3 regions of the Priestia sp. ABM2_011 genome follow, and region 1 is predicted to be linked to each of the others. Evidence: riboswitches for the same ligand, from Rfam matches in the RefSeq annotation. Region 1 holds a riboswitch; each other region holds the start of a gene.
What was found. Region 1 has a riboswitch for S-adenosylmethionine ahead of ACXAE4_RS21370 (bifunctional homocysteine S-methyltransferase/methylenetetrahydrofolate reductase). Riboswitches for the same ligand answer to the same signal wherever they lie in the genome.

Region 1 (10,054 bases):
GTGATGAAGTCCAAATGGAATTAATGAACGTTCAATTAATCCAAATACAAACGCTGATAAAGTTGGGTTTGCATCAATCATGTTGGTAGAGAAAGCATTTAATCCGCTTTGAATTGGCGGCCAAATGAAAATCATAATAACACCTAAAAGAATTGAAAATACCCCAGTAATAATTGGTACAAATCGTTTTCCTGCAAAGAACCCTAAGTAAGATGGTAATTCAATATTGAAATAACGATTATACATGGATGAAGCTAAAATACCTACTATGATACCCCCGAATACACCCGTAGCTAACGTAGGAATTCCTAAGATGCTAGTGTAAGCTGGATTAGCACCCATTTTGTCAGGATCTAGTTGTCCTGTAGCAACTAAGATTGTGCTCATCGTTTTGTTCATAATTAAGTAACCTACGATTGCAGCAATACCTGCTACACCGTCACCACCGGCTAAACCAACGGCAACACCAACGGCAAACAATAGCGATAAGTTGTCAAATACGATTTGACCCGCCTGCGACAAAACATTTGAAACTAATTGAACCCAGTCTGCACCAAGTGCCGGTACTGCATCCAACAATGTAGGGTTTTGAAGCGCTGTCCCTACTCCAAGTAAAATCCCTGCTGCCGGTAAAATCGCAACCGGTAGCATAAGCGCTTTTCCGACTTTTTGTAATACTCCAAAAAGTTTTTTAAACATGGCGCTTACCTCCTTTTATATATTTAGTGTGCAACAAGCTATTTATTTGATACGTGAATCATTAACGCGCTTTCATAAAACGCTTTCTTTAACTAGAAAACTCATTACATCTCCTGGTGTTATGAGGCGAAGTCTTCAATGATTGCGCTTTCTTATAACAAAAAAAGGCATGAGGAAAAAGAAACGACAAATGGATACACTCATCCAATTACACATCGCTTCATTTCTCACTCATGCCTGATCGTATCAGTAACACGTATTGAAATGATTTTATAAATCCGTTTTTGTTATAAGTCGCTGCAAATGCATCGTTAAGTAAACTGCTTCTGCTTCATACACAGGTAAATGTAACGCTTGCTGCATTACTTTTATCACTTTCCAAGACACATTGTAACACAGAGGATATTCTTCTTTCAATAGCAAAGCAATTTTTTTTGGCTCTTCTATTTTTTCTCCTGTTTTTACTCGATCAATGGCAAAATGTAAATGACGAATCAATCTCATATAGTGTACAGATTCTTTGTCTACCTGCAGATGAAGCGATTCTTCAATCACATTAATAATCGTTTGAATAAGCTGCGAGTCTTGATTCACTTCCAGCAGATTTTTTTCAGTCAGCGCGCTGTGAATATGTAGCGCAATAAAACCAATCTCTCCTACTGGAAGCTTCACGCCTATTTTACGACTAATAATTTCTACCACTTCAGATGCGATCGTGTATTCCTCTGGATATAAGGCTTTTGTTTCAAGTAAAAATGGATTTTTAAGCCCCATTCCCTGCTGAAAACGTTTTATCGCAAACGCGATATGATCCGTCAATGAAATGTGTATATGCTCATTCAAAGGAATGTTAACACGCTTTTGAATGTGCGTTACAATATCATTCATCATTTCAATCACGTCTTCATCCACCTGAGCTAAAAGCTGCTTGTACTGTTCTTGCTCTTCTTCACTCTTTAACAAAAACATTTTCTCCACGGCTTTTGCATCGATTTCATCGCCTTTTTTCTTATTGAACCCTATTCCTTTCCCAATTAGCACAACTTCATCATAGGTAAGGTGTTTAGCAATTAAAACATTATTATTAAGTACCTTTTCTACAAAAAAGGACTCTTTCACGAATCCTTCACTCCCCTGTTTCGGCTTTCTATTATTTGCTTTCCTATCTTACAAATAATACGCATAACCGTCAATTCATTTTTCTTTGTTTCAAATATTATTGAACTAAACTATTTGAGTTACGTATTATCTTAGTAGTTCTTTGCTGGAAACGCAACGTCTTTTTTGCTCGTCCCATAACAATTTTTCATAATAAAGTTTTGAAGCATAACGCTCAGAATGAATACACCCGCTTGTAAAAGCGTAAAAAGAACAAGTGAAGTGGTAATAGATACCAGTAAAATCCCATAGTGAATTAGTAAAATATCTACTATACGCAGCCCCGCTATAATGATCCCAGCTCCAATAAAAAATTCTTTGACTACACTCCAAACGAGGAGAATCGTAACAATACAAACATAAATCATCGTTGCATTTACGGAATCATGAGTAGCCGACGCAAACCATCCCGTATAAAACCAATTATTATGAAAGTATGCTAACAGCAGAAACATAATAGTAGAAGTAATGGCGAGCATTCCCAGAAAAAATGTAGCGTAATGCACAAATGTCATATACCGTTCTGTTAGCCATACATACCAAATCTTTGAAATACTAAAGCCTATAGTCATTAAAACGCCTGTATAAATTGTTTTCCACCAGTGATGTGTATAAATATCCCAGTGTAAAAATAATTCTTCAATCCCCATAAACATAGCCGAAATGATTAAAATATAGCGGAATTTTAATTGATAAGCAGCTACCACCATAGCCATGATTGGAAAAGCAAACGTTTGAGAAGTTAAGGACCCAAACAAATTATCAAAATATTCATTGGTCATAAAATCAGGATCGTACTCGTAACTTTCAAACAACACAAATACAACATACTCTAGTACATAAGCCATTCCAATGATAAAAAAAAGCAAAACGACTAGCCTTTTATCTTTTTTACGTATGAATACTGTAAGCAAAACGGCTGTGCTGATAATAATCAATGCAAAAAAAGCAGTATAATGAGGCATAGACGTCTCCCTTTTACGACCTAATTATTACTTAGAGTAAGACGTTTTAGCTAAATTATACATAGCTAGCTGCTATTCAAAAGAGATTGAGACATACTACATCAATCCAATCTAAAGGCGAACAAATCGGATACATGAGATAGTATGGATCGCTTGCTGCACTGCAGGTGATTTCCCTGCAAGTCTTCGCTTTCCCTACAGGAGCCTTCGCCCTGCTCTCCACTCAACAGTTAGAAGCCTACATACAGGAAACCTACGTTGTAATGTAACCCTAACCATGAAAAAATCCGAACGATTCATCGTTCGGATCTTCTTTCAACTACCATACTTTTGTTTCAGCCTCTTTTAACTCTTTAGTTTACAAAAACTGGAATGACCTCTATTATCCTTCAATCATTTTTGAAAGGTTAGCCATTTCGATAGCTGATGCTGCAGCTTCCCATCCTTTGTTTCCTGCTTTTGTTCCTGCACGTTCAATTGCTTGCTCAATTGTTTCAGTTGTTAATACACCAAAGATAATTGGTACGCCTGTTTGTAAGCTTTGAGATGCAACGCCTTTTGCTACTTCATTACATACAAAATCAAAGTGTGGAGTAGCTCCTCGAATAACCGTTCCTAGCGTAATAACCGCGTCATATTTTTTAGATTCAGCTAATTTTTTAGCGATTAATGGAATTTCATAAGCGCCCGGTACCCAAGCCACGTCTACATCTTCATCAGCTACGCCGTGACGTTTAAGCGCATCTTCTGCTCCACTAAGTAAACGCCCCGTAATAAATTCATTAAAACGCCCTACCACGATTCCGATTTTTAATCCTGTGCCAACTAAATTTCCTTCATATAAATGATTCATCTCTTGTTCCTCCTGCTAGTAGTAATATATAGTTATTTACATTTCTTTTCATGAATTAGCTTCATTTGTTATAACGAAAAAAAGTGTAAACTTATAAATGTAATAAATGACCTAGTTTTTTAGCTTTGGTATCTAAGTATTTTTTATTGGCATCCACTGCCGGCATTTGAAGAGGCACTCTCTCTACCACTTCAAGGTCGTAGCCTTTTAGCCCAGTAATTTTGCGAGGATTGTTCGTTAAAAGCTTCATTTGTTTGACTCCAAGGTCCTTTAAGATTTGAGCACCGATTCCATACTCTCGTAAATCCGCAGCAAACCCGAGTTTTTCATTCGCTTCTACGGTATCGTATCCTTCTTCCTGCAGCTTATATGCTCTTAGCTTATTTAATAAGCCAATACCTCTGCCCTCTTGACGCATATACAGCAGAATGCCGCGTCCTTCTTCTTCAATTTGCGTAAGAGCTGCGTGAAGCTGAGGACCGCAGTCACAGCGCTCAGAGCCAAACACATCTCCAGTCAAGCACTCGGAGTGAACCCGCACGAGAACGGGGCTATTATGATCGATATCACCCTTGATAAGAGCCACATGTTCTTTATTATCAAGTTTATTTGTATATCCTACAGCCTTAAAATCACCAAATGCCGTAGGTAAGCTTACTTCTACTTCACGGCTAATCAGCTGGTCATGTTTGCGGCGGTAGGCAATCAAATCTTTTATTGTAATCATTTTTAAATCAAATTGCTCTGCAATCTTTGTTAAATCCGGTACGCGTGCCATTGTTCCATCTTCATTCATGATTTCACAAATAACACCCGCAGGCTTTCCTCCTGCTAACACGGCTAAATCAACAGCGGCCTCTGTATGACCCGCACGCTGCAGAACGCCCCCGTCTTTTGCAATCAACGGAAAAATGTGTCCTGGTCGTTGGAAATCACTTGCTACCGTTGCTTCATTTACAAGAGCCATAACGGTAGCAGAACGTTCGTACGCACTGATACCTGTTGTACTTGAAATATGATCAATACTTACTGTAAATGCTGTTCCATGTACATCCGTATTGTTCACTACCATCGGGTGAAGATTCAATTTATGCGCAATTTCTTCATTAACAGGTGTACAAATTAATCCTCTTCCATGAGTAGCCATAAAGTTAATAACCTCAGGCGTCGTTTTTTCGGCTAATGCAATAAAATCTCCTTCATTTTCTCGATCTTCATCGTCGCATACAATAACCACTTTTCCCTTTTTTAACTCTTCAATGGCTTCTTCTACTTTATGAAACATCTCTTTCACCCCACTGTTAATTTGTAAAACCATGCTGCTGCAATAAATCCTTCATATTACCTGACCGATTCGAGGCGCCAGGAGTTGACTTGTTAGCCATCATCTGATGCATATATTTAGCTAACATATCGCATTCAATATTCACCTTGTCTCCTCGCTGTTTGTCTCCCACGACTGTGTGAAGCACCGTATGAGGAATAAGAGAAATAGTAAATGATTGATTGCTGACATCAAAAATAGTAAGACTTGTTCCGTCTACAGAAACAGATCCTTTTAACATCATAAATTCACGAAGTTCAGGATCCACTTGAATTTCATAATAAAAGGCATTTCCTTTACGTGTTTTGCTTACAATGGTTCCAATTCCATCAACGTGTCCGCTGACGAAATGCCCTCCAAACCGGCCATTTGCAGCCATCGCCCGTTCTAAGTTAACACGTGATCCAACGGTTAGAAGCTGCAGGGTACTTGCTTTAATCGTCTCCGGCATGACGTCGACCGTAAATTCATTTTGAGAGTAAGCCGTTACGGTTAAACAAACGCCGTTAACTGAAATACTGTCCCCTAAGTTCACATCTTCTAACACGGTCTTCGCATCAATCGTAAGAACAATTGCTTCTGTAGCCTTTTGAATCCGTTTTATTTTTCCAATTTCTTCAATAATACCTGTGAACATTTTCTTCACCTGCTTTGGCGCTATTCCAACTTCTTATGCCGTTTTGAAATAGCAGCTGCTTTTTTTTCATATTTATCTTTCCCCCAACCACTGAAAATAAAAAAGCCCCTTGAACAAATGTCCAAGGGGTCGGCTGAGCTGAATCAGTTTTATCTATGCAAAATTCCGCTAATTGTATACGAAATAAACAGTTATGTTTTGTGTACAAAAACAAGGGTAGCTTTAAAAAAGGCAAACCTGTCCCTTATTAATACAACACAAAAAAACAACTGTGCTTCCTGATCCTTCTCCCATCCAGACTTTTACTGTCGGCTCTAGATTTTAACTAGATCCACCGCTAACATACATCGTATGAAAACGGGTCACGGGCTTAAAAGCATATGCTTTATCACCGCCGGTTGGGACTTACACCCGACCCCGAAGGATAATATATTCGACTGCTAGAGTCTTATTTGTTTTACATTATAGCAAAGTAAAATCGACTTGTCACATCATTTAACTTCGTTTTTCACATCTGTTCTGCAAAATCCAGCTTTTAGCTTATTTTTTCTTTTTTAATACATAGCATCCATACAAAAGCTAGTCCAATATAGCCAAATATCGGATACAAAAACTCAAGAAGCTGAGCATATCCAAATTGCCCGATAATAAAGCATGCCAAGATAATAAACGCAAAAGCTTGTTTGTCATTCAGGGGAAGAAATGATTGAAGCTGTTTAGCGATTCCAAATACATTTCCAATCAATGTAGTAAAAATCTCACCTAACACAACTACCGTAAATAAAACATTCACCCACGCTGAGATATTTTTAACAACGGCACTCATCGGAATATCAAGTTGAAATGAATAAGGCAAATTGGAAAGGGCAAGATGAGTAGAAACAAGCATAAACGTAAGTACACATCCTCCTATTACGGCCCCTTTTTTGATCACGCTCTTATCTTTCACGGAGCTTCCTAATGGAACTAAAACGGCCTGAGCCAAAGCTAGATTTAGGGAAATATATAAAAAGGGACTAACCGCCCACTTCCACTGTGTGACGAGCGTTAAGTCTGGCTTCGTTTGAATCAGTGAGAAATAGCTGACATTTGGCACAAAGATGATAAAAGCAAATGAAAGCATCATCGGCACAACAAGAGAATTAACCATTAAAATACCGTTAATTCCTCTTGCGATAAATATATAAGTTAAAACAATTGTACAAATCATCCCAACAGGAGGCCACAGCCCGAACTGTTCTTTTCCTATTGCCCCCGTACTCGCTAGCATGACTGAAGTTACTCCAAATAAAATGACGATCATTACACCGTTTACCGCTTTTCCAAGTACATCACCAAATAAATATGTATTAAGCTGCTGATAAGAAGAAGCCCCAATTGCGTGCGAAAGCAGCATCATTTTCGAACCTAGCCAAATAAAAAACAAGCCGCTGACCAAAATTCCAACCATTCCAAGTTCCCCGTACTGTGTAAAAAATTGAACAATTTCCTTGCCTGTTGCAAAACCGGCTCCTACAACGGTGCCTACATACGTAGCAGCAACCTGCAGCGTGAGTTTCCACCTTTTCATGCCCATCACCCTTCTACCCTTCATAGTTCACTATATGTAGAAACGGTTAAAAAAAGACGAGCCTTTTATATGTAAATCCTCGCCTCACCCGGTGCTGTTCCTTTTTCGTTTTTTTATTTCCTTCTTGTTTTTTTCATGAAAACCCTTTATCCCTTAACATAACGGCAGTTTTCAAACAAAATATACGGATATTTTCCCTTTAGCTTTTAAATTTTCCTCAATATTTGCTGGAAATTCACAATTTACTGTTGTATAATTTCTAAAAATCAGATAAATTATTAAATAAGTATTCTTTCTATTTAAAAAAATATGTTTCAATTATATACAATTGATTCTTATCATGAGAGGTGGAGGGACTGGCCCTTTGAAACCTCAGCAACCAGTCGTTAGAGACATGGTGCTAAATCCAGCAAGCAATTTATTGCTTGGAAGATAAGAAGGCGAAAAAAGTCTTCTTCTTAAGAAGACTTTTTCTATTTTATCGGCATATTGCATAAAACGAATCACTCGTGAAATAGAAGCGGAACAATTTAAGGAGGTTTTGACATGGGGTTACTTGAAGATTTAAAGTCTAAAATTTTAATTGGGGATGGTGCCACTGGTACCCTCCTTTACTCACACGGTATTGACAGCTGTTTTGAAGAACTAAACATCACCAAACCAGAAGAGGTTTCTCGTATTCACAGAGCCTATGTAGAAGCTGGTGCAAACGTTATTCAAACAAATACGTACGCTGCTAATTATCAAAAACTTGCCCGTTATGGATTAGAAGATTCAGTCAAAGACATCAATGTTGCTGGTGTAAAATTAGCGAAACAAGCTGCAAAAGATCAGGCTTACGTGGTTGGTACACTCGGCGGAATTCGTTCTTTCCAAAAAAATGCTATTAGTTTAGAAGAGGTTAAGCGAAGCATTCGTGAACAAATGTTTTGGCTTTTAAATGAAGGCGTGGATGGCCTTTTATTTGAAACATACTATGATTTCGAAGAATTAAAGACTGTTCTTACACTAGCAAGAAAAGAAACGGATAAGCCTATTATTACTCACGTTTCCCTGCATGATATTGGCGTACTGCAAGATGGGCGTCCTTTAGCAGATGCATTAAAAGAATTAGAAGACTTAGGAGCAGACGTTGTCGGGCTAAACTGCCGTTTAGGTCCTTATCATATGATTCAGTCTCTTGAAGAAGTACCGCTTCCTGATCGTGCTTTCTTATCTGCTTACCCTAATGCCAGCCTTCCGGCGTATGTGGAAGGCAAGCTGGAATATGAAACGAATGAAGACTACTTTGTAGAAAGCGCGCGTTTATTCCGCGAACAAGGGGTTCGCTTAATCGGAGGATGCTGCGGTACAACACCAGCTCACGTACGCGCCATGTCGTCTGCCTTAAAAGACCTGCCTCCGATTACAAGCAAAGTCGTTAAAATGAGACCAGCCGTTACGGTTCAAGAGCGTGAGCAGCAGGATAAACCTCATATGCACGAAATTGTGAAGAAGCGCCGCTCGGTTATCGTCGAGCTGGATCCGCCTAAACAGCTTGGTCCGACGAAATTTTTAGAAGGCGCAAAAGCACTTGATAAAGTCGGCGTAGATGCTATTACATTAGCTGATAATTCTCTTGCCTCACCTCGCATCAGCAACTTGGCAATGGCAACACTGATGCAACAAGAAACAAAAGCACGACCGCTTATTCATATTACCTGTCGCGACCGAAATTTAATTGGACTTCAATCTCATTTAATGGGACTTCATACGCTAGGAATGAATCAAGTGCTTGCAATTACCGGTGATCCGTCAAAAGTTGGCGATTTCCCTGGCGCCACTTCGGTCTATGATTTATCTTCATTTGACTTGATTAGTTTAATCGCTCAGTTTAATGAAGGACTATCTTATTCCGGCAAACCGCTTGGTCAAAAAACCAATTTTTCCATTGCAGCTGCCTTTAACCCAAACGTGCGTCACTTAGACCGAGCCGTTCAGCGCTTGGAAAAGAAAATCGACTGCGGGGCTCACTATTTCATTACTCAGCCTCTCTATTCAACTAAGCAAATTGAAGAGGTATATGAAGCAACCAAACATTTAACAACACCGGTATACATCGGGATCATGCCGTTAACAAGCGCAAGAAATGCTCGATTTATTCACCATGAAGTACCTGGAATTAAATTATCAGAAGATATTCTAGAACGTATGGACGCAACGGGAAATGACCGGATTCGCGGTGAAGTCGAAGGCCTTGCGATTGCAAAAAACTTAATTGATACAGCATATGAGCTATTCGACGGTATTTACTTAATTACGCCGTTTATGCGCTATGAAATGACCGAAATTCTAACACGCTATATTCATGACAAGCAACTCGTTACATCAGAAAGGAAGATATAAATGAGCTCACTTATCGAACAACAACTAAAGAAGCGAATACTCGTCATCGATGGAGCAATGGGAACGATGATTCAAGATGCTGATTTAACCGCTGAAGATTTTGGCGGCGAAGAATATGAAGGCTGCAACGAATATTTGACCCGAACAGCGCCTCATGTGATTCAGCGCATTCATGAAGAGTACTTTGCAGCGGGTGCTGACATCATTGAAACCAATACGTTTGGCTCAACATCTACCGTACTTGATGAATATGATTTAGGCCACTTGGCGTATGAATTGAATATCGAAGCTGTGAAGCTTGCTTGTGCAGCTCGCGATAAATATTCAACTCCCGAATGGCCTAGGTTCGTAGCTGGAGCTATCGGTCCTACCACTAAAACTCTCTCTGTTACGGGAGGTATTACATTCCCTGAGTTAGTAGAATCGTACGAAGAGCAAGCTCGGGGTTTGTTAGACGGCGGCG
Region 2 (10,054 bases), 890 kb from region 1:
CTGATAAGTCCTGTAAAAACACAGGCTGATCCGTTACGATAATCGCATGGTGATCACTTACTTTTTCATTATTAACCACTCGCTTTGGCAGCTGTGCATTTTTTAAAATTGGGCGAACTTCTTCTTTATATACAGCAGAGATGCTTTCCAAGCGCTCCTTCATAGTGGAAACCATATCTGTTGTTAAATAACGAGAATCTGTACGTGGATACGTGACTAACTTATGCTGTTCATATAACTTTTGAAGTACATTTAATGTCTTCTTAGCAGAGAAGTTAAAGCGTTTATTAGCATCTCGCTGCAGTTCATTTAAGTCATAAGGAAGCGGCTGCGCTTCTTTATGCATTTTGCGCTTGATTGTTTTCACAACTGCTTCACCTGATAATTTTGAGTGCAGCTCTTTTGCACGTTTTTCATCAAAAATGCGCTTTTCATTGCCTTTTTGCCAAGCTGCTTCAAACGACGAAAACTGAGCTGTAAGCGTCCAATATTCACTAGGTTTGAATGTGTTAATTACTTGTTCACGCTCAATAATCATCGCAAGCGTCGGTGTTTGTACCCGTCCTGCTGATAATGGTTCTTCGTATTTAGTCGTTAACGCTCTCGTTACGTTTAAACCGATAAGCCAATCGGCTTCTGAACGGCAAACCGCTGAATCATACAAACGATTAAACTCTTTTCCCGGTTTTAGCTGTTTAAACCCGTCACGAATCGCTTTGTCCGTTTGAGACGAAATCCAAAGACGTTTAAACGGCTTGTTCCAGCGTACCTTTTCCATAATCCAGCGTGCTACAAGCTCTCCTTCACGCCCTGCATCAGTCGCAATAATTAACTCGCCAATATCCTTTCTTTTTGCTAGATCGGATACTGTACGAAACTGAGAGCTCACTTTACGAATTACTTTTAGTTTCATTTTCTCAGGCATAATTGGCAGATCTTCTAATCGCCATGTTTTATATTGGTTATCATAATCCTCTGGTGTTTGTAATTCAACTAAATGGCCGAGTGCCCATGTTACGACATACTTTGGCCCTTCAATATACCCTTTTTTTGTTTGTGTGCTGCCAAGCACGCGCGCAAGATCACGTGCTACACTTGGCTTTTCTGCTAATACAAGTGATTTCATTTTATGTATACCTCCAATTCACTTGTTCCATTATACATGATTGTATACTTTTTGTACGACTTCAAGATTAAGTTTACATAATCATATTATAATAAATAAAGATGAAGAATTTCTCTTCATCTTCTAGCTACTTCTTTTTATAAAATAGTCGCGAGATAATTAAACCGATAGCTCCTAAAACGATAAATAACAAGGCTCGTATAGCCATTGGGATAAAAGGTAAATCATATAAAACGAGTTTAAAAAGTGTTAAGAACAAAATGCCCACGCCGACATATGTTGCTGTTTTAAAATTTCGAAGTGATCCTATTACGAATGCAGCAATGGACAAGCATAACCAAACAGCCGTCATAATAAGCGTTTGTGTATTAGCGGAAAGATCAGTGGTTCCAGCGACCGTCACTTCCGTTACAAAAATTAAAGAAAGAATAGAAAAAACAATACTTCCTCCAATTTTGAACGTATCGTGCTCATCTTTTTCTGTTTTTTGAATACTGATCCATACAAATACTAGAATAGAAGCTAACACAACAACCCAATTTAATGTCGGAAGAGACAGCACTTGTTCGATTGGCGTAACTAAGATATACGTGGCACTCAGTATATAAATCGTATAAGAAAACAGTTGATGAAGTAGATTTTTATACGTCATGGCGATATAGTAAACAGCAAGTCCTTGAATCACATATAAAATGACTCCTTCTCTTAAATCGACGAGCTGATGAATAAAAAACGCTACTGCAACAATTAAATAGGTAATAAAAAATTCAAATTTCTCTTTAGAAATTCTTACTGTGTAAACACCTAATGCGTAAATAATAACTAGCGCAAGCAGCACCATGGTGGTCGTGCCATCGTCAAAAACGGCAAGCAGCCAGCCGTACGTAACTGCTAAACTCGATAGAAGGGTAAACGCATATACTTGGAGTACGGATTGTGATAGAAAAAAGCTAGAAATTAAGCATAAATGCTGAATCAGAATCGCCATACCTAATAACGCTTTTACACCATTATCACCAACAAACGAGTAATAAATGAGTAGCGTAAGATTTAATAGTACCGCGGAAAGAACATATAAAATTGAATATTTTTGTTTGATTGCCACATATAAAAAGGCAATATACAGAAGCGTTTCATAGCCAATGAAAACCAGAGCATTAGGCGAATTACTTTCAATAAGAAAAGGAACTAGTACGCCTCCAACCGCGCTAATAATCCCTAATGCCTGTGAACGATAAAAGACTGTTGCTGCAATTCCTAAGATGATCCAACTCGCATTTAGCATAAAAGCAAGCGTTGGTCCTGCTAAATGATATAGGCTATGCATCGCAAACGTCGTTAACATGAGAATAGGAATAGCTCCTCCTACAAGTACTTGCCCGAGCACCAGCCTACCCTTTTTGATTTGAAAATGACCTGTCACAGCAAAACCTATCGAAACAACGAAACCGAGAACAACTTTTGCTTTTTCATTCATTAATCCATAGTCAGAGGCTGCTTTAAATCCCCATAGCACGCCAATAATAAATACGAAAATAAAAATTCTCGGCAGCCATGTTTGAAAAAGGACTTTTTCCCAATCAACAGGCTCTTCTATTGCCTGTGAGCTTTTAGCTGCTGTTTGAGCAGGACGTTTAGTCGTCTCCTGGCGCAGCTTGGGAGGAGCGTGAACTGCTGGTCTTGGAGAATTTGTTTTATATACAAGCGACTTTAGCTTGGCTACGTCTTCTTCTAAACTGCTTATTTTTCGTTCAAGCTCTTCTATTCTTTCGTTTTCCATATTTCCTCACCCTTCCTCTTTAAAGTATTTGTGATTTTTATATGTATACCTTACAGCACTTAACTATTATACCATTAAAAGGAATATCACTTAAAAACATTCTATTTTTAGCAAAAAAAAATACAGCGCCCTTTTCAAAAGAAAAGTTCGTTGTATAGGATGTGCTGCATTTTTTATGTCACTTTCTCGCTGTATGTACTGTGAAATCCCGCTTCGATATGGGCTACTTGAAAGCTATGATGACCAATTAAATATTTAACAATATCCACACGGTCAATTTTACCTGGCTTATTGTTCATTGCTTCTCGCACCATAGATTGAAATGTTTCTTTGCAAAACTTCTTTTCATGAAGCAGAATCGTTTCACAATACTCTTCATGGTCTCCCTCTGAAATACGATAATAATGCATTTCTTTCACCCCTTTTTAGTGTTATACCTATTACATACCCCAAATATTGCTATTTTAACAAATTAATTTTATTATTCTTTATTTTTCCATTTATATATAATTTACAGCGCAACGTTTCGAAACTCATCGTTATAAATGCTAATTTGAAGACGCTGAGAAAAACGTTCTTCTTCAATGTAGGTCTCAGGCATTAATCCAACAGGATATACCTTAGGGTTTTCGCCACTTCCTAATATGTATACATACATCTTTCCTTCGTTTGTATATCGAACCTTCGTCGAAATACCTCCTTGCCCTTGAAGAGGCGCATAAACCGCTCTTACATTATCTCTAATTTCTTGTACAAATCCATGTAGTTCAACATCCGAATCGTAATAGTGGTTTGCTTCATACAAGCCGTAAATACGAGACTTATCGATATCACATAATATGTTCCAAAATTCAGATAAATCTTCTTGGAACAACACTTGAATAAAATTTCGTGCAGCTTCTTGCTGTTCTTTTGTTAATTCTTTTGTTAGCGCAAACTCTTCATTTTTTAACATCTCAGTCACCTCCCTTATGTATGTAATACGACAAGAGATACAAATAACCTCTTTTTTCAGCTTATTAGCAACCAATTTATTTTTCACATTAAAAATTGAAAAGCTATCTCGACTAAGATGTCAAAATAACTTTTCAATTACTGTAGAATAATTACGTAAAATACTCGATTTTCGCATTTGGAAAATACTGATCAATGTAATATTCCAACGTCTCTCTCAATTCTTGTTCTTCATCTTTTGCGTATACATACTTTCCAATCCCGTAACGCCCCCATTTGTAGCGGCGCTCTTCTTCATTCATCTCAAGCTTTGTTTTCGGATAGTTTTTCTCAATCACTCGTTTGGCCGGCTTGGTAAAGCGATGCTGAATCATTTCAAATGTAATATCATCTCTTGACTCTTCAGGTATAGAAGCATCAAGCTTTTCAAACAGCTGACGGTATCCCTCTTGCCAACCTTCATGGATGTAAATAGGCGCCACAATAAAGCCAAGTGGATATCCGGCTTTTGCAACTTTATTAGCAGCTTCAATCCTGTAATCAAGAGGAGATGTACCAGGTTCAAAGTTTTTTATAACATAATCTGCGTTTATGCTAAAGCGAAAGCGCGTGCGACCATTATGTTTAGCATCCAATAAATGATCCACGTGATGAAATTTAGTCACAAAACGCAGTTGACCTAGTTCACTTTCTCCAAAATATTCAATCGCGCGCTTTAATGAATGTGTTAAATGATCAATTCCTACGATATCAGATGTACAAGCCGCTTCAAATCGCGTTATTTGAGGGGCTCTTTCCTGCATATATTGCTCTGCTTGACCTAATATTTCTTCAACATTCACGTACGTGCGAATATACGGTTTGCTTCCCATTGTTGTCTGCAAATAACAATAGTGACAGTGCCCCATACACCCTGTTGCAAAAGGTATTGCATATTCAGCTGACGGTTTAGATGTATCAAATTTCAAGGTTTTACGCACACCAACTACTAAAGTAGACTTGGCATTGCGGTATTTTTGCAAATCATTCTTTCCCGGTATATTACGCACTTGATTATGAGAAGTTGTTTGACGAATTTCAATTCCCATCTTCTCAAATTTTTCTTTTAATTGAACACCAAGCGGGTACTCCATTGCCCCTGGCTCAATGTATACTAATTGAGGTACAAAAGGTTTTATCATCATGTACACTTCCTTTTTTCTAATACTAATAGCGTTTGAAAAATAAAAAGACTCTATCCATGGTAATTATTTTCCACATCAAAAAAGACTCTCTATTTAAGAGAGCCTTTCGTCAATCATATTGTTCATAATCAAATATCTTGTTATACATGTTCTCTGCTTCTTCATACGTTGAATACACAGCATCATCTTCAGCTAACAAATGATAAGACTCATGCAGAAACAACGCTTTTTCACCTTTATTTTCAGGATGTTCAACAATTTCAGCTTGATTAATATTGGCAACGTTTGCCGTATGAGGATTTCGGTAAATAACAAATACTTGATCTCCTACTTGATATTCTTTTTTCTCCACGATCATCATCCTTTTCTTCTTTCTTTACTCGTATGATGTCCGCTTTTACTCATTTTATCCGATAAAAACACGTGGTGAGATCATCAAGAATTTATACGCTTTTACGCTCAATAAACCGAAAAGGAAGCTCAATTTTTTGAGGATCCTTGCTCCTAACTAGTTTAAAAAGCGTTTCGCCCATTTCTTTGAGAGGAAGTTCGATCGTTGTGATTTGTAAATAAGAAGAAAGCGGATGATTATCAAAACCAATAATAGCTAAATCGCCTGGAACTGATATACCCGCTTGTTCGCACTGAGCTTTTATACCAATAGCGACTTGATCGTTTGTTACTAAAAGCGCCTGAGGCCGATTTTTCATCTGCACCAATTTTTTCACCACTTTTTCACCATCTGTCACGTTCAAACAGCCTTGAAACACCCATTCCGGATGATAAGGCTCATTTATTCTTTCTACATATTCTTTGTATGCTTGCTGCCTCTGTTGACTATTTGTACCCGTCATTCTTCCAATACAGTAGCCAATATCCGTATATCCTTTTTCTTTTAAATACATGAGCGCTTTCTTAAAAGCTGCATAATGATCAACGTATACGGAGCGAATAGAACGATTTTGTACGTTTTCGCACACGGCTATCGGCCCGTACTGCTGATAATATTCAATCGTGCTCCAGCTGCCTGCTCTAGAACAAATAATCACTCCATCAACCTGCTTTGTTTTTAGCATATGAAGCGCTTCTTCTTCTTTTTTTACATCATAGTTCGTCTGACAAATAACAAGCTGATACTGCTTTTCTAACGCTTGAGAGGCCACTCCTTCTAAAAGCAGACTGAAATAAGGATGATTAATAAAAGGCAAGACGACAGCAATCATATTTGTTTTCCCTTTTGATAAGTGAACGGCATTAATGTTTTGTTCGTAATTAAGTTCTTGAATTACTTCTTCTACCAGACGGCGCTTTTCTTCTTTTACATACGGATGATGATTTAAAACCCGTGACACGGTCGAAACAGATACACCAGCTTTTTTTGCGATATCTCGGATATTTGTCATGTTTTCACCTTTTTCTCTTGCGCTGAAACGCGTTTCATACTTTATTCTCATTATAAAGTGAAACAGCAATAAGCTAAACCCGTTACAATCATGTTTTTATTCACTTATATAAGGAGGTCATATCATGGGTATTTTATTATTCATTTTATTATGCGGAATTGAAATCGGAGGAGCGGCTTATGCACTTAAACAAAATGAGACACTTTGGAAGGAGCTAGATGAAAAAAAGCCGACTGATTTTTTCAAACAGTAAAAAACCCTTAAAAAGAATGTTCTTTTTAAGGGTTTGATATTACGCAGCTTCTTTAGATGATTTTGATTTTTTATTTAAACGAGGAAAGCCAATTACAATCGCAATGATACCGCAAACCGCTGTTAACATTGGATAGAATGTAAATGGAATAATCTCAATTGGTGAAACTTTAGCAAATCCTGCTGCTAGAAGCATTTGTGCACCGTAAGGGATAAGCCCTTGAACGCTGCATGAAAACAAGTCGAGCAGACTGGCTGATTTACGATTATCAATTGAATACTTATCAGAGATTTCTTTCGCTAACGGACCTGCTGTAATAATTGAAATCGTGTTATTAGCCGTGGCTAAATTGGTTAAACTTACTAATCCAGCGATGCTGAATTCTCCGCCTTTTTTTGTTTGAATACGTCGTGTTAATAGGTTCAATAAGAACTGAATACCGCCGTTATAGCGAATGAGTTCAACCATTCCGCCAATTAACAGAGATAAAATAATTAATTCCGACATTCCGCCAATACCTTCTGTCACAGTTTTAGCAAGAGAAGAAAGCGTGTAGCTTCCGTCAGCTAATCCAATCACGCCGGCTAATACAATTCCTCCGGTTAAAATGCTTAATACGTTTGCACCAAATATGGCAGCAACGAGTACGCCGACATAAGGCAAGATTTTAAACCAGCTAAAATCTTTAATTTCTACTGATGACGTATTGCCTAGCGTCATTACAAGTAATAAAATCACTGTAACAATCGCTGCAGGAAGGACAATAAAAAAGTTTACTTTTAATTTATCTGACATATTTGTTTTTTGAGTACGAACTGCCGCAATGGTCGTATCAGAGATTACGGATAAATTATCTCCAAACATTGCACCACCAACAACAGCAGCAATTGCCAATGTAATGGATACATGCGCCTGCTCACTGATTCCTACAGCGATAGGCCCTAACGCAGCGATCGTTCCCATTGACGTTCCCATCGAAATTGAAATGAATGCGCCAATAACAAAGATTCCGACTACCACTAAGCTTTGCGGAAGCGCAGACAGAGCTAAGTTTACCGTTGAATCAACAGCTCCCATGCCTTTAGCGACTTCTGAAAAAGCACCTGCTAAAATAAAAATAAGTACCATAATAATGATATCAGGATGCCCTGCTCCTTTAGCAAAGCGTTCCACTTTTACATTAAGTGAATCTTTGCGGTTCATAGCCAGCGCCACAATGGCTGCAATGATAATAGCTACTAATACAGGCAGCTTATAAAAATCTCCCGTTATAATTCCTGATCCGACAAACAGGACTAAAAAGACGCCCAGCGGTAACAGCGCCCAGCCGTTTCCTTTTTGTTGTTCCATTCTTAACACCTCTTGTTTACGTAATAAAAAAAGACCTCTTCTTATTGATAAGAAGAGGTCTCTTATTTGTATCATAAGATTACCCTTCTCATCTTCCAAACGAAACATCGTCTGCTGGATTTGGCACCGCACTGCGTACAGCCAGTTGCCGAGACATCGTAGGGCCAGTCCCTCCGTCTCTCTTGATAAGAAGTTTGTAGTTGTTTTAAAAATAGTCTTTCACTACTGTAATCTCTTTTTATTTAATTGTCAAATGCTATTTTAGAAAAATATATAGTGTGAAAATTCTCACATCAATTAGCTACGTCACGTTTTAAAAACGCCACCCATGCTACCCCCATAAAGAAGACAAAGTGTGCAACTAAGATGAAGATTGAAAATGGAATTGTCATTCCGTCAAACATCGTCTTCATTCCGTCCATATACTGCACAAAGTTTGTGTTGGCGAACAGTAAAAATTTCCCCCACCATAGACCAAACTGTGATACTATCCCAGTTACTGCTTTCGCCCCAATACTTACGACAATAGCTAGACTTGAAGCAAGCGCGCTGTTTCTAAATAAAGACGACAGCATGAATGCGAACGTCATCATCATAAACGTTTCCATATACGCGCTGTCATACGTAAGCGTAATGTTTTTAAGCAGCTGCGCATCTCCTTCTAGACTGGCAAATCCAAAGAACAATGCTCCCCATACAAACGAAAAAAGCAAATAGCTCAGCAAGTAATACAAGCTAATTAAAACGAGCGTTATGTACTTGGACGTTAAAATCGTTGAACGTCTAGCAGGGCGAATTAAAAGAAGCTTAATGGTACCCGCTTCAAACTCTTTTGCAACCATTGATCCTCCAACAGCAAGCGCGAAAAATTGAACGAGGATCAGCATGCCTGCACTAAATGACAGGAAATTCAATATGTTGTCTTCCGTTCCTGCGCTGTTTGCTACTTTCTTCATTAAAAGAGCCATACAAAGAGTTAAGATGCCGATTGTAATAAATGTGACTTTTGTACTTCTTTTGTAAAACCATTTCATATGTTCATTTTGAATTAACTTAAGCATGGTGCTCTCCCTCCGTAACGGACATAAACGAATCTTCAAGCGTCTCATACACAGGAGTGATTCGGTAGACTAAAATATCGCTGTCCACTAATTTTCTATTTACAGCTGGAATTTGTTCTTTTACAATCGCCACGTCGATAATATGTGATCTCATCGTTACTTCAAATTCTTGTGATAAAAGATCCGCTGCTTTTTGCGCGTCAGACACCTCAAATTCTACGTACATTCCTTGGTCTTGACGATTTGGAGATAGATCTTGAATGGCTTTTAACTCACCGTCTTGAATAATGCCAACGCGGTCACATAATGCTTCTACCTCTTTTAATAAGTGGCTCGCGATTAAGATTGAAATTCCTTCTTCCCTGCAAAGCGTTTGTAAATATGTACGAAATTCTCTCATTCCCGCTGGGTCTAGACCATTTGTTGGTTCGTCTAGTAAAAGCAATGCAGGCTTATGTAAAATGGCTTGAGCTACTCCTAAACGCTGTCTCATCCCAAGAGAATACGTCTTCACTTTTGCATGAATGCTGTTTTCAAGCTTTACTAAAGCAATCACTTCATCCAAGCGTTCTGATGTGACCCCTTCATGCATATTCGCAAAGTGTTTTAAATTTTGATAGCCCGTCAGATAATCATAAAACTCAGGGTTTTCAATAATCGCTCCAATTGATTTCATAGCTGAAGTAAACTGTTCTTTTAAAGGAAACCCATTGACGGTAATTGTTCCCTTTGTTTCTTTAATGAGTCCTACTACGGTACGAATTAGCGTTGTTTTTCCAGAGCCGTTCGGACCAAGCAATCCGAAAATCTCACCGCGCTCAACCGATAAGGATACATCATGCAAAATGGTTTTCTTCCCAATTACTTTACTAACATGATCTACTTGTAGCACTGTTTCTGTCATCAGGTACATCCTTTCTTTAATTAGCAATACGCTTTCTAT
Region 3 (10,054 bases), 2.3 Mb from region 1:
AGTAGCGAAGCACCGTCCATAGCAGCAGCGCACCCACTAGAGCAATGATAAATCCGACATGAAGAGGCATTCCTTGAAACACTTTTCCAAGCCATGCTGATTGCTCAATCATAGGCGTCTGAGCGAGAGCAGCTGAGCCTGTTTTATCTTGAAAAGGGTGACCTGCTAAATAACTTGCAAATAAAACAGCGATATAATTTAATAAAAGGGTCGAAATGACAAGCTGAATTTTAAACGCGGCTTCCATCCATCCTGCTAAAACGGAAAGCAATCCCCCTGCCACAACAGCAGCGGCAATGGCTGCTATCAGCTTGACTATCCCTGGAGCCGGCAGGTAATAAGCAACAATCGCTGCACTAATCGCTCCAACGACCATTTGTCCTTCTCCCCCTAAATTAAACACACCTGCTCTAAAAGCAAATCCCACACCTAACGCAATTAACAGAATAGGCGTAGCGCGAGCCAGCGTAGTGGTGAAGAAATAAAAATTACCAAACGCTCCATTCCAGAGCTCTGTATATGTTTGGAAAACCGAACCACCTGTTAAGGAGATAATAATGCCTCCTATCGCTAAGCCAAAAATGACCGCAATAATCGGTTGGATTAATGATTTAAGAAGTTTCTGCAACTGTATCACCTTCTACCGTTCCTCCTGCCATTAATATGCTTAGTTTCTCTTCCGTCGCTTCTTCTCTTGTAAGCTCTCCGACAATACTGCCTTCGTACATCACTAAAATTCGATCTGATAGTGAGATAATCTCCGACAGCTCAGACGATACAAGTAAAATAGCAGAGCCATTATTCCTTTTTTGAATCAAGGCATCATGAATACGTTCCATTGCCCCAATATCCACTCCTCGCGTTGGTTCGGCAGCAAGTAGAAAAGAGGTGTTTTGGCCAAGCTCTCTTGCAACAATTAATTTTTGCAGATTTCCCCCAGACAGTTCTCCTGCTTTTTGCTTAGATGAAGTGGCTTTAATCGAAAATTCATTTATCCATTCCTCCACGCTCGACTTGAATATCTTTCTTTTCAGCCAGCCCATCTTCGAGTAAGAAGCTTTATACTGATAGCCCATCAGCGCATTTTCCTCGATCGTATCGTCTTTAGAGGCTCCCCACATATAGCGGTCTTCTGGAATATGAGCAATTCCTGCCTCTCTTCTTTCACGCACAGATCGCCCTGTAAGATCTTCATCTCCAAGTTTGATACTTCCGGTGTCTGTTTCTACTAATCCAGCAATTGCTTGAAGCAGCTCTGACTGCCCATTTCCTGAAACCCCTGCAATACCGACAATTTCGCCTGCAGAAACGTGAAGAGACACATTTTGCAATACGTTTTTTTGTCCTTTTCCTTTTAAAAAGAGATTTTGTACGCTTAAATGAGAAGTGCTTTGTGATGGCACTCTTGCAGGACGCTCTTTTAATTCTCTCCCTACCATTAGTCTCGCTAAATGGTGAGCATTGGTATCTTCTTTACTTGTGACGCCGGCTACTTTACCATTTCGAAGAACTGTAATTCGGTCCGCTACTTCCATCACTTCTTGCAGCTTATGTGTAATAATAATGATGCTTTTTCCTTGAGAAGCCAAAAACCGGATTGTTTTTAATAGTTCCTTTACTTCATGAGGAGTAAGAACGGCGGTAGGCTCGTCTAAAATAATAATTTCTGCTCCTTGATACAGCACTTTTAAAATTTCAATCTTTTGCTGTTCCCCAATTGAGCAATGCTTTACTTTTTTATGAACATCCACTGAAATTTGATAAGTTTGGGTTAATTGCTGTACATCTGCTTTCGCCTGCTTTCTGTTGAAAAAGAGACCTTTCTTTGGCTCATGCCCCAAGACAATATTTTCAGCCACTGAAAAATGAGGAAAAACCATAAAATGCTGATGCACCATGCCTATTCCGTTTTTAATCGCATCCGCAGGAGATGAAAACGAAACAGGTTTCCCGTGCAGCTGAACACTTCCTGAACTCGGCTTTTCCATTCCGTAAAGCATCCTCATCAACGTTGTTTTACCAGCACCGTTTTCTCCGACCAGCGCGTGAACCTCCCCTTTTTTCAGCGTAAAAGACACGTTATCGTTTGCTAAAAATGAACCGTATTTCTTCGTCAAATTCGTTAACTGCAACAGCTCACTCATTCCATTCATTGCTCCTTTCCCTTTAGGTTTTTTTCAAAAATAAGAAAGAGAAGCCAGCCTTACTCGACTTCTCTTCTCAACTCACTTTGCTAACGGATCTTTTACCACTGTTTTTCCATCAATAATCGAATCTTTAATTTCTTTTAATTGATCAATTACATCTTGTCCTACAAAGTCATTAAGAGGTGTCTTGCTGTCTTGAGTCACATACGTTAACCCAACACCTTTTTCTTTTAAGCCGTATGTCACTACGCCCGATTTAAATTTGTCATTTGCTAGTGCTTCTACCGTTTCATAAGCAGCCGCATCAGATCCTTTTAACTGCGATAAAATGATATGCTCAGGATCTACTTCCGTACGGTCAATATCTTGGCCTGCCGTATAAAAACCTTTTTCTTTTGCTGCTTCAAATACACCCAAGTCGCCTACAGCTGATGCTCCAGCGATAAAATCAGCGCCTTTTGAAGCCTGTAAAATAGCAAGTTCTTTTGCTTTAGCTGGATCAGAGAAGCTTCCAACATAGTTTACTAAAAACTCTGCTTTTGGATTTGTTGATTCTAGTCCTTCTTTAAAGCTTACCGTCCATTTTTTTAATAATGGAATATCATCAGCTGCAACCATTCCTACTTTATTCGTTTTCGTAATCAATCCTGCGGCTGCTCCTAATAAATATGAAGCTTCTTGTTCACGGAATACAACGCTTCTTACATTTGGTAAATCAACCACTGTATCAATAATCGCAAATTGACGCTGCGGATTTTCTTGAGCTACTTTTTTCAACGCATCTTCGGATTCAAAAGAAGATGTAATAATCAAGTCATAATTTTCTGCTACGGCAGCACGCAAATTACTTTCAATGGCTGCTTGATCTGTAGATTCAATTGTCTTTACATCAATGTTATACTTCTTCCCAGCTCGTTTTGCTCCCTCATCCATTTGCTGAAAAAACGGGTTAACCCCAATCTTTTCAGGCAAAACAAGAGCAATTCGCTTCTTTCCTTTCTCTTCACTTCCACTGCTTTTTGTGCTTTTTGACTGACAGCCAGTTACGAGTAGTACAAGCGCAACTGCTAAAATAAGAAATCTCTTCATTTAACTTACTCCCCCTATAATATAAAAAAAGCTCTTCCTTTATATAAAGGAAGAGCTCGTTAACCAAACGTCTCTTCCTCATCTTCAAGAACATACTGTTCTTAAGGATTTGGCACCATTCTGTCATAGACAGCGGTTGCCGGGTTTCACAGGGCCAGTCCCTCCACCTCTCTTGATAAGGAAAACAATAGCTATTTGTTTTATGTAATATAGTCAATATTAATAGTTTTTTAATAATTGTCAATATTATTTTTCTTTTTCATACAAAAAAACTTTAAAAACAGATAGGATTATATGGTTTTAGTCTACTAAAATAGAAGTTAAAGCCTTTACCTCATTTCTTGAATCATTCTATACTTCTTCACAAAGCGCTTATACTGAATTTGTTGACTGTCGAAAGGATTTAGTGGTAGCAAATAAATTCTATTATGCTTCTTCGGTTAATGTGTTATTAATTGAAACCACTTTACCAATAATGTTAGACTTTTCCTTAGCGATATTGTTAAGAGGTGTTAATGTTGAAATTAATGAAAGAATTATCTGGCATAGCCATTGGGCTTATTATCGCTTTAGCCGTTTCAAAAATATTTTTTGATACCCCGACCAACATTGGAATCGTAGTTATTTTTATTACGAGTATGGTCGTAACAGGGGTAGCAAGAGCAAAACTAAGATGAGATAATCTAACAAAAAAACACCACCTTTTATTCGCAAGGTGGTGTTTTCTTTTAATGATTTTAGTATGTAGTAATTCTAAGTGAAGGCCTTTACCCTTCTCCATCAATCATCGTATACTTCCTTGCAAAGCGCTTGTAGTAAATTTGCTCATCCTCTTGCCCATCGTTAAAAACAAGTCGGTTATGATCAATATCTTTCTCTTTTAACACATAGCCTTTTTCATTCATCAGTTGAATATATTCATCTAAATGTCCTTTTTTCACCATATAGTAAAGAGCATCATCTGAATCCGTAGTCTCTGCTACACCTTGACTTCCCACTTCTAATTTGAAAACAGCTTTTGCCGTTTGAATGGGACGGTAGTCTCCAAACACTCTTTCCCAATTTAATAGCAGCAGCGCGCCGAAAATTATGATACATCCTCCAGCCGCTACGGTTAGTAAAAATCGTTTTGACACACCTTTCTCTCCTTTACATTTACATTCTTTTTCTTCTATTTAATACAACAGATTGCCCTAAACTTGTTTTTACGCCAAGCCCTAGATACACAGCAGCACCTAAAGCAATTGAAATACAAGATGTGCTAATCGCAAGTGAAGATGCAGACAGCTTATTTTCTAAAAAATAGTGAGAAGTATAATTGCCGATAATCACAGCGGCTGACATCACACTTACTAATAAAACAGGTGTCAACGCAGCTTGTCCCAGTGATTGAACTCGGTAAGAAATAGATTTTTCAATTAAATAGAAGTTATATATAACCGATACACCATACCCTCCGTAAGTCGCGACAACCGGTCCAATTTCTTTTAAGCTTGAAACCAACAGTACGTTTAATACTATCTTCACAACAATTCCTAAGCCCAAGCCTAAAATTAGCTTCTTTTGTTGATTAATTCCTTGGAGAATTGCGGCTGTTACGGTAAAAAGAGCAAAAAGAATCGCAGCAGGCGCATACCATTGTAAAACAACTCCACCGATTTCAGGACTGTTTTTCGCTCCAAAAATCATCATATATACCGGCTTACCCAATAAACAAAGCCCTACCGCAGCAGGAAGAGTAAAAAACAACAGCAGCTGCAGCGTTTTTGTAATCTTTCCTTTTACTTCCCGTAAATTTCTTTGCACAAAAGAAGATGTAATGCCCGGAATTAGCGACATGCTGAAGGCAGTCGCTAACGATACCGGCACCATCACCAAAATTTGCGCTAATCCAATGACGGAGTTAATCGTTTCAGCCTTAGCTTGTCCATATCCTATTGATTGAAAAAGCATGTTAATCGTAAACGTATCAATATTTTGATAGATAGGAATAGCTAAACCAACTAATACAAACGGAACAGCGTACGTCACAAGCTCTTTGAACATTAAAGAGAACGGAACGAATTTATTATTCTTTCCGCTGTTCACTTCTTTTATAATCAACCGCTTGCGCTTCAAATAAACCGCTCCAAGAATCCCAATTCCCCCTACGCCTCCAATAAACGCTCCAAACGTACCGATTCCAACAGCTTTTGTCATTGTGCTATGAAAAAGGTGAATAACAGCGTATGCTCCTACTAAAATGAACAACACTCGCACTATTTGTTCAATAATTGTACTTAGCGCGGACGGTCCCATAGACTGGTTACCTTGAAAGTAGCCTCGTAATAGACTCATAGGCGGGATAATAATTAAAGCAAAGCTTACCATTCGGATGACGTACACTACGTCTTTTTGACTATTTCCTGAGGAATCTTTTCCGTTAATAACTAGTTCAGCGAGCCACGGTGCCATCGTATAGAGGACTAAGAAACCTATTATGCCCGTTATCGTCATTAATAGAAGTCCTGCTTTTAACAGATCTTGTCCCGCACGGTAGTTTCCAAGACCGTTATATTTCGATACATACTTAGAAACAGCAAGCGGAAGACCCATTGTCGAAAAGCTTAGCATCAATGTATATGGACCGTATGCATACTTATAAAGTGCATAACCTGACGTTCCCACTAAGGCTGTGAAAGGAATAATATAAATAAAGCCTAAAATCTTTGTTAACAAAGAAGACGCTGTTAATAAAAGCGTACCTCTCATCAAATTTTTTTCCATACATCAAAACTCCAGCAATAAATATTATATTTTTAACAAATACTTGATTTATTGTATCATAATTACAATTATTATCCAGTTTTTTATAAAGCATTAGAACCTTCTTCATATTGCGTTTTTTTACCTAATAAAGGAATATAAACCACTCTTTTCACCTATGATAAATGAATCGTTTTTTGCTTTTTGCTTTACCTGACGTTTACATTCTAAAAGACGTGTTACATTATATATATATCAGTTACCAACTCAACTAAGACTCCTTGACTATTCTGGCCTACCTTCTCTTTTAGGTAGACTGAGGTTGCTAAATCGTTATATATAGGAGGAAAAAATCATGAAAATGAAACAACGACTATCAAAAGCGGCTGCTGCTGCGACGATTACAGGAATTGCTGCGTTTGGATTTGCTCCTGTCGCTCAGCTTGATACACCAGCACATGCAGCTACATCTCAAGAAACAAGCAGTCAAAGTCAAACAGCTGTAAAGAACATTAACGAAATTTATAATGCGGCGGTGCAAGGTGAAGTGCCGCGATTAACAGCAGACTTTAAAATTGGCAAAACCCTGCGTCAAGACGTTCGCGATCAGTTCGGTCCGCCGCCTGAAGGTTCATCAAATAGCTTTGACTACTACCACGCGGAAATGGGCCATCCTGGGTATGCATTCGGCTATGACCAAAATAACGTCATCAATGAAATTCGCTATTTTGGTACGAATGTAGAGCGTCAAACAAATTTAGGGTCCATCACGCAAGCTAACTTAAAGAAAGAATTAGGTCAGCCAAACTTTACAGGTAAAGTAAAAGGTGATGGTACGACTCAAACGAGATACACGTATCACGCCGGCGCCTATGATCTTGAATTTATTTTTGATGATAGCAAAACGTTAAATCACGTTAATTTAGTTAAAAAACCTTAAGTAATAGAAAAAGTAGCAGACAGCCTGCTACTTTTTTTCATGAAATAAAACTAGTGCTGAATCAGCTACGTGTTCATACCCAATCTCCATATAAATCTTGTTAGGCGTAGGGTTTGTCATGTCCGTGTATAGACTTGTTGTTTGAAAACCGCTGTCTAGCATAAGCTGAGAAAGCGTGGACACACAGCTTGAGGCATAGCCTTTTTTACGTTCTTCCCGCGGCGTGTATACAAAGTTAATTGTAATGTTATGAGTCGTTGGACGCGTAGCATTGGCAATCGACACATACTTCCCGTTCACTTCCCATAAAAATAACCGTTCTGCTTTAATAAAAGCTTCGCCTGTTTTGACAGCTTGTTCTTTTGACACAGGCTCTCCAATAGTCCCCATAAACTCCCAAATCCATTCTGTCACGAGCGGAAGGTGCTCCAACCTTGCTTTTACCAGCACTCCGTTCGCGTCCACAGCTTTTTTTACTTTGTCTAACTGATAAATGCGCTGATCCATTTTCAAAGAAGCTTCTTGATTTTTTAGCGCTGCTAGTTTTTGAGAAAGATATAAAGCCGTTTGCCTTTCTCCAACTAAGCCCGGTACGTCGATTTCTTGTAATAGCTCTGCCGCTTCGCTTAGTTCACCCTCCGTTAGCTTCTGTATTTGAGACAGGATGATTTGCTTAGGATGCGTTTGCAGTAACACAAGCGCAGCACGACTGTCTTTTAAAATAACACCCATGAAATTTGGTTTGCTGCTTTCATTTAAGCTGTGTAAAATTCCAAGCGCTAAGTTATGAAGAACTTCATTCTTTGATAAAAGCGGTTCTACTTGGTTTTTAAATTCCTGCACTTCTCTATATCTATGTAATTGGATCATTTTCTTTCTACCTCCGCAAATGCTCTTACCGGAAACGTTCCGGCTCCTTTTATTTTAGGAGGCACGGCGTAAAATAAAAAGGACTGCGTTAGTTGATTTAAGTGACATAAGTGTTCAGCAATTACAATGTCCGCTCCTAACAGCAGCGTATGAGCTGGTCTTGCTTTTCCTTTTGTGTCGTCAATATTCATCGAATCAATTCCTACAAGAGCGGGCTGTTGAGACACTAAATAAGCTGCCGCGCTTTCTGTTAAGTATGGATGGTTTTCTAAATAATCGTCTGTATTCCAGTAGCGATCCCATCCCGTGTGAATTAATACCGCTTTGCCTTTTACGTCTATATGGTGAAAATGAGATTCATCAATAGCTTTTAAAGTCGGGTCGATTGAAACTACTATTCCTTCCAGTCCGGCTGTTTTATCAATAGCCGTTTGAGCTAAATCCGCTCCGTCTTTGTATCTGTGAAACGGCACGTCAATATACGTACCTGTATTCGTGACCATTTCAATTTTACCGATTTGAAATTCAGTCCCTGGTTCATACAGCTTTTTAGACTCTTCTCGGCTTAAATAGTCGCAAATAATCGGTGCCGGCAAGCCTTTATGCGTGATAACTCCGTCTTCAATGACGTGGCTTAAATCAATATACGTTCTTTTTTTCATACTCCCACCCACTTTTTCAATATTCAGTAAAAATAGTCTAACATAAAAAAGCTCTTCCTAGTTTCCTAGAAAGAGTTTTTTTGAGAACGTTATCAACTTGATAAACATACATCGTACGCGTGCTTTGTATAAACAAATCCTTCAAAAATAAGACGGGCCGTACGCACTACTTTGATTCCATTAACCTGTCCTTCTTTTAGATCTACACTGGTTTCCATAATTCCCATTGGATGAGCAAGTCGAACCGTATCGCCTTTTAGTTGAACCATTTCTGACAGAAGCGTGCCTTTTGTATAGATAGCCGCCGTTGTACAAATTGCTCCTGTAATCGCAAGCGTTTGATGCGGTTTTTGCATCGACATCATGCGAATTAATACGTCCATTTGAGAAGCAGCTTTTTCTCTGCCAGTCCCGTCGCGGTGGTCCATCGGAGGAGCAATAATCGTCATTTTTGGAACCGCTGGTGATAGTTTAGTTGCTTTGCCTTGAGGTGCGAGCCCCGCTTTTTCCGCTGCAATGGAGCGAATTTCTTCAAATAGCTTCAGCTGTTTGTCCGTGTATTCATGCGGAAGTTCTGTTCCTTTTAGGCCAATATCCGCTGCTTTAACAAATACAAGCGGATTTCCTACATCAACAATTGATGCTTTTACTGTTCCGATGGATGTTTGCAGAAGATCAATAGCGTTCCCGGTCGGAAGCAGTTTTCCGGTAACGGCTCCTTCTCCGTTTTCAAACGAAAGATAAATAGGTGAACCCGTACCTGGCACTCCAGGAATCATACATTCCCCTTCTGTTTTCACTTTCCCGTTTTCTACTTCTACTTCCGCTACGATTACTTTTTTAGTATTCGTATTATAAATCCGCACTTTGGTCACCGGTTCCACAGCTTGTACAAGTCCTTGTTCAATTGCGTAAGGCCCCACTGCTGAGGAGATATTGCCGCAGTTTCCTTTAAAATCAACGAGAGATTCGCTGATGCTGACCTGCGCAAACGTGTAATCTACGTCAGCTTTCTCTAAATCTGATTTTTTAATAATCGCAATTTTACTTGTCAGCGAATTAGCTCCGCCCAACCCGTCAATTTGACGTTGATCCGGACTTCCCATTATATCTAGCAAAAACGGTTCCCAATCCGATTTGTTCACAGGCATTTCTTCATGATTGATAAAGACCCCTTTACTCGTTCCACCTCTCATAACCGTTACAGGAATACGCGTCATCTTAATCACCTTTCTCCCCTACTAACAAACGCCCAGGCGTTCATCAAACCATTTTATTTTTTTACTATTTAGAACCGGTTCATTTGCCATTTATCGTATAATAGAGGTGGTCATAAGTAAAATACATAAAATTTATTGTCTTTTTAAAAAAATTTTTATAATCTAAATACAAGGGGGAATTGGGATGGATCAAAAAGATTGGATATTAATTAAAACGCTTCACGAAGAAAAGAACATTACGCGAACGGCTGAAAGGCTCTACGTATCGCAGCCTTCTTTAAGCTACCGGCTTAAAAATCTTGAAGAAGAATTTGGCGTGACGCTGTTTTTTAAAACGAAAAAAGGAATTGAGTTTACATCTGAAGGTGAGCATCTTGTTCG

Region 2: linked by a shared signal. The riboswitch ahead of ACXAE4_RS16845 (Na+/H+ antiporter NhaC family protein) and the one ahead of ACXAE4_RS21370 (bifunctional homocysteine S-methyltransferase/methylenetetrahydrofolate reductase) in region 1 are both predicted to bind S-adenosylmethionine.
Region 3: linked by a shared signal. The riboswitch ahead of ACXAE4_RS09015 (BMP family lipoprotein) and the one ahead of ACXAE4_RS21370 (bifunctional homocysteine S-methyltransferase/methylenetetrahydrofolate reductase) in region 1 are both predicted to bind S-adenosylmethionine.

The regions. Positions count from the first base shown of each region.
Region 1 covers NZ_JBSWUB010000001.1:4,008,428-4,018,481, forward strand. Annotated here, with positions in the region: gene ptsG (glucose-specific PTS transporter subunit IIBC) at 1-699, opposite strand, end outside; gene glcT (glucose PTS transporter transcription antiterminator GlcT) at 970-1,818, opposite strand; gene ACXAE4_RS21345 (hypothetical protein) at 1,950-2,822, opposite strand; gene ribH (6,7-dimethyl-8-ribityllumazine synthase) at 3,205-3,675, opposite strand; gene ACXAE4_RS21355 (bifunctional 3,4-dihydroxy-2-butanone-4-phosphate synthase/GTP cyclohydrolase II) at 3,767-4,960, opposite strand; gene ribE (riboflavin synthase) at 4,977-5,636, opposite strand; FMN riboswitch at 5,915-6,065, opposite strand; gene ACXAE4_RS21365 (YkvI family membrane protein) at 6,172-7,206, opposite strand; SAM riboswitch class I at 7,539-7,645, shown strand; gene ACXAE4_RS21370 (bifunctional homocysteine S-methyltransferase/methylenetetrahydrofolate reductase) at 7,753-9,591, shown strand; gene metH (methionine synthase) at 9,592-10,054, shown strand, end outside.
Region 2 covers NZ_JBSWUB010000001.1:3,119,664-3,129,717, forward strand. Annotated here, with positions in the region: gene ACXAE4_RS16805 (DNA topoisomerase III) at 1-1,126, opposite strand, end outside; gene ACXAE4_RS16810 (DUF2339 domain-containing protein) at 1,254-2,906, opposite strand; gene ACXAE4_RS16815 (hypothetical protein) at 3,080-3,316, opposite strand; gene ACXAE4_RS16820 (hypothetical protein) at 3,418-3,861, opposite strand; gene splB (spore photoproduct lyase) at 4,013-5,041, opposite strand; gene ACXAE4_RS16830 (transcriptional regulator SplA domain-containing protein) at 5,154-5,402, opposite strand; gene ACXAE4_RS16835 (LacI family DNA-binding transcriptional regulator) at 5,488-6,447, opposite strand; gene ACXAE4_RS16840 (hypothetical protein) at 6,572-6,700, shown strand; gene ACXAE4_RS16845 (Na+/H+ antiporter NhaC family protein) at 6,740-8,050, opposite strand; SAM riboswitch class I at 8,136-8,242, opposite strand; gene ACXAE4_RS16850 (ABC transporter permease) at 8,344-9,111, opposite strand; gene ACXAE4_RS16855 (ABC transporter ATP-binding protein) at 9,104-10,015, opposite strand.
Region 3 covers NZ_JBSWUB010000001.1:1,704,495-1,714,548, reverse strand. Annotated here, with positions in the region: gene ACXAE4_RS09025 (ABC transporter permease) at 1-637, opposite strand, end outside; gene ACXAE4_RS09020 (ABC transporter ATP-binding protein) at 612-2,144, opposite strand; gene ACXAE4_RS09015 (BMP family lipoprotein) at 2,226-3,236, opposite strand; SAM riboswitch class I at 3,312-3,418, opposite strand; gene ACXAE4_RS09010 (hypothetical protein) at 3,752-3,913, shown strand; gene ACXAE4_RS09005 (hypothetical protein) at 4,004-4,372, opposite strand; gene ACXAE4_RS09000 (putative polysaccharide biosynthesis protein) at 4,392-6,002, opposite strand; gene ACXAE4_RS08995 (YjgB family protein) at 6,337-6,921, shown strand; gene ACXAE4_RS08990 (GNAT family N-acetyltransferase) at 6,949-7,791, opposite strand; gene ACXAE4_RS08985 (cyclase family protein) at 7,788-8,453, opposite strand; gene ACXAE4_RS08980 (2-methylaconitate cis-trans isomerase PrpF family protein) at 8,546-9,673, opposite strand; gene ACXAE4_RS08975 (LysR family transcriptional regulator) at 9,858-10,054, shown strand, end outside.